Regions from separate parts of the Curvivirga sp. genome, predicted to be linked through region 1. Evidence: riboswitches for the same ligand, from Rfam matches in the RefSeq annotation. Region 1 holds a riboswitch; the other holds the start of a gene.
The links. Region 1 has a riboswitch for thiamine pyrophosphate ahead of ACOQOA_RS05680 (hydroxyethylthiazole kinase). Riboswitches for the same ligand answer to the same signal wherever they lie in the genome.
Positions count from the first base shown of each region.

Region 2: linked by a shared signal. The riboswitch ahead of thiB (thiamine ABC transporter substrate binding subunit) and the one ahead of ACOQOA_RS05680 (hydroxyethylthiazole kinase) in region 1 are both predicted to bind thiamine pyrophosphate.

Region 1 covers NZ_CBDCOT010000009.1:27,469-31,182, forward strand. The annotation lists gene ACOQOA_RS05665 (TRAP transporter substrate-binding protein) at 1-154, opposite strand, end outside; gene thiD (bifunctional hydroxymethylpyrimidine kinase/phosphomethylpyrimidine kinase) at 179-997, opposite strand; gene thiE (thiamine phosphate synthase) at 994-1,659, opposite strand; gene ACOQOA_RS05680 (hydroxyethylthiazole kinase) at 1,652-2,389, opposite strand; TPP riboswitch at 2,455-2,563, opposite strand; gene ACOQOA_RS05685 (bifunctional diguanylate cyclase/phosphodiesterase) at 3,172-3,714, shown strand, end outside.
Region 2 covers NZ_CBDCOT010000009.1:2,061,506-2,065,219, reverse strand. The annotation lists tRNA gene ACOQOA_RS15200 (tRNA-Leu) at 1-58, opposite strand, end outside; gene lipB (lipoyl(octanoyl) transferase LipB) at 215-865, shown strand; TPP riboswitch at 894-1,000, shown strand; gene thiB (thiamine ABC transporter substrate binding subunit) at 1,091-2,101, shown strand; gene thiP (thiamine/thiamine pyrophosphate ABC transporter permease) at 2,136-3,714, shown strand, end outside.

The DNA of each region.
Region 1 (3,714 bases):
CTCCCGGGGAATTCTTGGGCCAGCTTGTCACCATTTTCCATTCAATCTTTTCAGATGCTATGGCAGGCACCGAAATTGAAGACGCTGCCGCTATTGGCGCAGCAGTTGCAAGCGTCTTTAAAAAATTACGACGTGTCGGTAATTTATTTGTCATGTGTAAATCTCTTTATAGTATTTATTATTTAGACCAAAATTGATGAAAATGATGAACAGGCCCATGCCCCTGACCAACAGTTAACTGGTCAGCCGATTGGATCGCTTTTGCGAGATATTGATGTGCTTGGGATACGGCATCTTTCAAGTCCAATCCCTGTGCTAATAAAGCAGCGATTGATGCTGATAAAGTACAGCCGGTTCCATGGGTGTTACCTGTATGAACACGTTTAGAATGAAGTTCTTGAACGTCTCCGTTGGAATGCATTAACAAATCCACACATTCCTCCCCCGTTAAATGTCCGCCTTTCATCAAGACAGCACTAGCCCCCAGCGCCATCAAAGCTAAGCCGCATTTCTTCATACTTTCCGGATCTATTGGGGCGTCTTGCCCAAGTAGAACACCTGCTTCCGGTAAATTGGGGGTCATTAATGTTGCCAATGGCACAAGATGTCTTCTTAACGCTTCTATTGCATTGTCCTGCAGTAACTTATCTCCGCTTTTGGCCACCATTACAGGATCAAGAACAACAGGAATATTTGGTGCTTTTACCTTCAGTCGATCAGCAACGGCTTCGATAACATCGACTTGGGACAGCATACCAATTTTAATGGCATCTACCTTCAAATCATCTAGAACAGTATCTATCTGACAGGCGATGAAATCGGCGGGTACATCATAGATGGCTCGCACCTCAGTCGTGTTTTGCGCAGTTAATGCAGTGATAACAGAAGCCCCATAAGTACCTAGAGCAGACATGGCTTTCAAATCAGCCTGAATACCAGCTCCACCGCCACTATCTGACCCTGCAATGGTTAAGGCGATTGCGGTTTTATTTGTCATTTTTCTATTCCTTTTTGGAAAAACGGGTCAATCTTTTGTCTTAGCCGTTGAGTCGCTTTCATTGGGTCAACCTGCCCACATATGGCAGAAACCACTGCTAATCCATTTACACCAGTTGCAGCGACCGCTTCACAATTGCTCTCATCAATACCTGCAATAGCAGTAGTTGGCAGATCGCCATTAGCCCTAGAAACTTTGAGCATGTCCAATAACCCATTCACACCAAGTGGGGTGTCAGGATTAACTTTACTTTCAGTGGGAAATACTCCACCTATTCCCAAGTAATCCAACAACTCAATTGGTGCAGCTTTGATATGAGATTCATTTTTAACGGTTAGACCAACAATCGCGCTATCCCCCAACAACATACGTGCTTGCTGGATTGCTTCATCACTTTGACCTAGATGCACTCCATCCGCTTTAGCCTTTTTTGCAACATCGGGACGATCATTTACCAAAACTGGAATCTGAAACTCTTTCGCTACGTTCATCAATGAAACAACATTCTGAACTTGTGTGTCTGTATCACTATGTTTGTCACGATATTGTATAAGGGTAATACCGCCTTCCAACGCCTGTCTCACGACTTCCAACATCGGATAATGTACACAGTTTTCTGGTCCGATAACCAAATACAAACGTGGATCAAAGCTCTTACCCATTGATAGAACCTCTTTTATAAAAACTGTAAAGTTGATCAATAAATATTGTTTGGAAACCAGCTGGGCCTGCAGAATGGAGAGCCGCAAATTCGCCAGCCTTAGCGATCATTTCCAATGCAGCACAAACAGCTTCGAACCGATTGTCACTTACCCCTAAATAGGTTGCTATTACTGCAGTACCGGCGCAACCAAGTCCGGTCACATGGGCCATCATTTCATGCCCTCCCGTTATTGGCGCATAAAGCGTTTCCCCATTTGGATCCAAGGCAAAAACTTCATCGACTTTCCCAGTGATGGCGATAACAGCATCTGTCATTTCCAACAACTCATCGACAGGTATATTCAGTGCGGCTATTTCTAGTGAATTCGCACGTATCAAAGCTGGCTTGAAAGACAGAAGTTCTTTTGCAAATGCAAGACGTTTAGGTGCACGATTAATGAGTACAGGATCAAGTATCCATGGGATATTTTGCTCATTCGCAGTTTCGACAGCCCTTAGAATGGCTTCCTTTCGATTGGCATCTAATGTCCCTAAATTCACTAATAAGGCATGCGCGCTCGACGTGAAATCAGTCACTTCATCCGGATCAATCGTCATACTTGGCGTAGCCCCAACCGCGAGCAACGCATTCGCAGTCAAATTCTGAACCACAGAATTGGTCAGACAATGCACTTTCGGCGATTCTACTTTGATTTGCCTCAGCAAATATTCCAGTTCTTTTTCAAACAAATTCAGGCTCCGCCATTATCGAAAGACAGGCGGTGTGAATAAAATCAGACTGGACATGAAATATGTATTTTTGCTGACTCAATCCCTACGCCGGTCTTAACCAGATCAGGTTCTACGGGTCAGCATCCTTTGACACCTCTCAGCCTTTGCACCAAGGCACCCCGTTGAGATACATCTGGATAATAATCTTTCTTATTTTTTTTTTCAACAAATAAAAACGGCTACCGGTAAGGGGGACCAGTAGCCGTCAAATACGATCTTTGGTTGATCGTGGTGAGTTTGACAAATGGATCAATATCAAACTCTTCTTCAGGAGCGAGGTTCTGCTGAGGGGGATAAGAACCTCTTATGAGAGGGGAAGTCTCAATAAACTAGATATTGGAAGTCCTATCTGTTTTTCCAAGAGTTGAAATAAGGCAATTTCAAGGCATTCAGATTTATGCGAATTCTACAAAAAGAAAGGCCGCTGGTATGAAAACCAACGGCCTTGATTGCATATAGGTGATCTTTAGGATCACAAGAGTTTGTATGGATCGAATCAAACTCTTTTCAGGGTGAGGTTCCGCTGAGGGGAATAAGAACCTCTTATGAGAGGGGAAATCTCAATGACTATGATATTGGTATCGAAACATGTCTTTCCAAGGCCTTAATTAAGGCAATTTCATGGCATATTTCCCATTGTTTCTTGACAAGAACACAGGTTAATAATAATCACTCGCATTACAGAAAGTTGAGATGTATCTTATTCACCAGAGATGATGAACTTGTTAAAAAGTATTGATATGAAAGACATTTTGCAAATTATACGCAATAATAAATTGATATCTTTCTCAATATTTCTTGTCGTTTCATGCGGGTTTCTGGTCTCTATTATCGCCTATCAAAGCATCCAGAAACAAATTATCAAGGAAGATCGATCTTCATTTATTCGAGATGCAGAATTTTATCTAAAAACTGTAGAGAAAAGATTTCATACAGCCGAAAGCTTTATTGAGTCCATTGATCGCTTGATCCAAATGGCTCCCAATTTGTCCCGTAAGGACTTTGCACGCTTCAACAATCCTGAAGATTTATATGAACTAGGAATACAAGCCGTTGCATGGTCACCCGTTGTAAAACATTCAGATCGTAGCTCATTTGTTAAGCAGGTTCGGGAAACAGGTCTATTTGACTTTGATATTCGTGACCCTGGAGAAGACTATAATCCATCTGCAGCAGTTAGGTTTAAATATGCGCCGATCGTTTATGTAGAACCGGTTCATCATAGCGGACATATCCAAGGACTTGATTTATTTGCCCAAGCCAAAAAAGATAGGGAATTAAAC
Region 2 (3,714 bases), 2.0 Mb from region 1:
GGGCTATTAACCCACAGCGACCTCAACGCTGCGCGTCTACCAATTCCGCCACGACCGCATCGCATTTGCCTTGTTAGAAATAACTCTATCAGGCTTGGTAGAAGTCCCAAATCCTTGAGACGGGTGGTGAATAACAAAAGGGGGCTGGCTAATCAAGCCCATTCTTCCTATATATGCTGTCATGACTGAAAATTTTAGCGATCTAAACAAAGAAATCGAATGGAAATACGGGCTGGATGGCAAAGACGGCTATGTAAACTATGAAACCGCCACCGCCTTTATGGAACAACGTGTGGCCGATATTCAGGCCGGTAAAGCGCCGGAATGCATCTGGTTTCTGGAACATCCACCTCTTTATACTGCAGGCACCAGTGCCAGGCGTGAAGACCTACTCACCCCTGATCGTTTTCCAGTTTATGACGTGGGGCGTGGTGGGCAATATACCTATCATGGTCCGGGTCAACGAATCGCCTATGTGATGTTGAATCTAAAGAAGCGTAATCCCGATGTACGCTGGTTTGTCGCCCATCTGGAAGGATGGGTTAAAAACGCACTTGAAGAGTTCAATGTGGTTGGTGAAACACGCGAAGGCCGGGTTGGCATTTGGGTAGATCGTGGCAATGGTTATGAAGACAAAATTGCCGCCATTGGTGTGCGTCTTCGTAAATGGGTCACTTTCCATGGTATTTCTATTAATGTGGAACCGGACCTATCCCATTTTGGCGGGATCGTACCATGTGGCATCGGGGATGAGAAACTAGGCGTGACCTCTTTGGTTGATTTGGGATTGCCCGTTACCATGCATGATCTGGATATGGCCTTAAAATCCACATTTGAAACGAGTTTTGATCCTGAGGCATCTTGATTCTCAATCTAAAACCGCATAAATTCTGCTGATCTCAACGGGGTGCTTTACAAGCTGAGATTCGAAAACTTTCTTCGAAAACCCGCTGAACCTGAACCGGGTAATTCCGGCGGAGGGATTGAGGAAATCACAGAGTTTTTCCAATTCTGAAAATTTCATACAAGACCGCCGCTACCCATTAACCAAATTGGGTCCTTATTAACAGGAACCTTAATGGAGCGCGAAATGAGCTTATCTCAAACATTTAAGAAATCTATTGCCGTTGCCGCCTTGGCTTTGGCCCCTGCTTTGGCAAATGCCAATGACAATGTCCTCACCGTTTATACCTATGATTCCTTCACATCCGATTGGGGACCGGGCCCACAAGTGGAAAAAGCATTCGAAGCAGAATGCGGATGTGACTTACAATGGGTTGCCACCGAAGATGCGGTTGGTCTTTTAAGTCGTTTACGTCTTGAAGGATCAAACAGCAAAGCCGATATCGTTCTTGGCCTTGATCAAAACCTGATTTCCCGTGCAAAAAACACCAAGCTTTTTAGCGAAAGTGCAACAGACCTTTCCAAACTGAGCTTGCCTAATGGATGGAGTGACACAACTTTTGTTCCGTTTGATTATGGTCATTTTGCTTTTGTGTATGATTCAAGCAAAACAACCCCACCAACAAGCTTAAAGTCATTAGTGGAAGACGCTGATGTGTCTATCGTGATCCAAGACCCGCGCACTTCTTCGCCTGGCCTTGGTTTATTGCTTTGGGTAAAATCCGTATATGGTGACCAAGCAGGCGAAGCTTGGGAAAAACTATCCAAGAAAATCGTCACCACCACAAAAGGCTGGTCCGAAGCTTATGGTATGTTCCTGGAAGGGGAAGCCGATATGGTGTTGAGTTATACCACTTCACCAGCCTATCACATGGAAGCAGAAGGCGAGTTTAAATATAAATCTGCGCCCTTCAGCGAAGGCCATTATGAGCAAATCGAAGTGGCAGCAAAATTGAAAAATGCGCCTAATCCCACTTTGGCAGATCAGTTCCTGAACTTTATGGTATCTGATAAATTCCAATCCATCATCCCAACCACAAACTGGATGTTGCCTGTGGCGGATGCGGGGGAATTGCCAGCGGCTTTTGCCAAAGATAAAATCCATTATCCAGAAACTTCTTTGTCTATCTCATCCGAAGAGGTGGCAAAGAATAACAGTGACTGGGTTGATGAATGGTTGGAAGCCGTTAGCCAATAAGCCTGTGATGTAAGTCTTAACAAGCGTCCCTGAAATGCGTATCTTTTATAACAACTCCAAATTTGGCAGTGATACACTCTTGCTGCTGATATCCATTGGCATATTGATCACCATTTTGGGGACAGCTTTTTTTCATCTGGCTTTACAGGCCGAAAGCTATAATTTCTTTGACGTTTTACAAAGTCGCTATATCAAAAGGGTGTTGGTTTTCACCTTATGGCAGGCGGCCCTTTCCATGGGATTAAGTCTTCTATTTGCAATCCCGTTAGCACGATTTTTCTATTACCATAATTTTCCCGGCAAAAGGATCATCCTGACTTATTTTGGTCTCTGCCTTGTCATGCCGGTCATTGTGGCCATCCTTGGCATTATACAGGTACATGGGAATTCCGGTTATATTGTCTGGATGATGCGAAGCCTTGGCATTGAAACCAAAGGTTATCTTTATGGATTATTCGGCATCCTTTTGGCCCATGTCTTTTTCAACACGCCCTTAGCGGTGCGCAGCCTTTTGTCCCGCTTGAATGATATTCCACAAGAACAATGGCGATCTGCGATCCAGTTAAATTTCACGCCTTGGCAGCGGTTTCGATTGGTTGAGCTACCTGCCTTGCGATCTGCCCTGCCCGGCTTAGCAGCCTTGATCTTTATGTTATGTTTCACAAGTTTTGCCATTATCCTATCACTTGGGGGCGGACCAAGGGCGACTACCTTGGAAGTGGCGATTTACCAAGCCCTTCATTTTGATTTTGATATGGTCCGTGCGGTTACTTTATCCGGGTTACAATTGGCGATCTGTGCGATTTTAAGCTTTATTCTTGTACGTTTTGGCAAACAAAGTGAAACAGAAATTTCCTATCAAACCGGACAGGAAAGCATTTTAAAATTCCTACAAAATAAAAGCCTTTTAGCGCGCGTCTTTGGCTGGGTAAGTCTTGCCTTGATTCTGTTATTGGTATTCCCTCCTTTGTTTTCCGTTATTGCCAAAGCTCTTTATCATTTTAAGTGGGATTATCTGAGTAAACCAGCGCTTCTAAATGCAGGATTGATCAGTCTAGGTATATCGCTTTCTGCCGGAAGCCTCTCTATTCTTTTAGCCGTTAGTCTATGTTTGGGATTACGCCATATCCAAAACAGATCCTTACGCAGTTTTATTGAGACCATCGGCGCACTGATACTGGTCTTCTCCCCCTTTGCCTTAGCGACAGGGTTATTCATTGCGCTTTCCAGCTATGCGAATTTGGATCAGATCGGACCATTTTTGGTGATCTTGATTAACGCATTGATGTCTTTACCCTTTGCTTTGCGGATTTTGATCCCTGCCTTTCAACAACGGTTCCAGGAAACCCAACCGCTTTGTATCAGTATGGGTATCCAGGGATGGACCCGTTTTCGCATGATAGATTTCCCCTTACTTCGAAAACCCATTGGCCTTGCCATGGCCTATGCGACCACCTTGTCGATCGGGGATTTCGGGATTATCGCCCTATTTGGCAGCCAGGATTTTTCCACCTTGCCGCTCTATATCTATCGGGCAATTGGATCCTATCGGTTACATGAGGCAAGTTTTGCGGCCTTAATCCTGATTCTAACCTGCTATCTTTTATTTATTA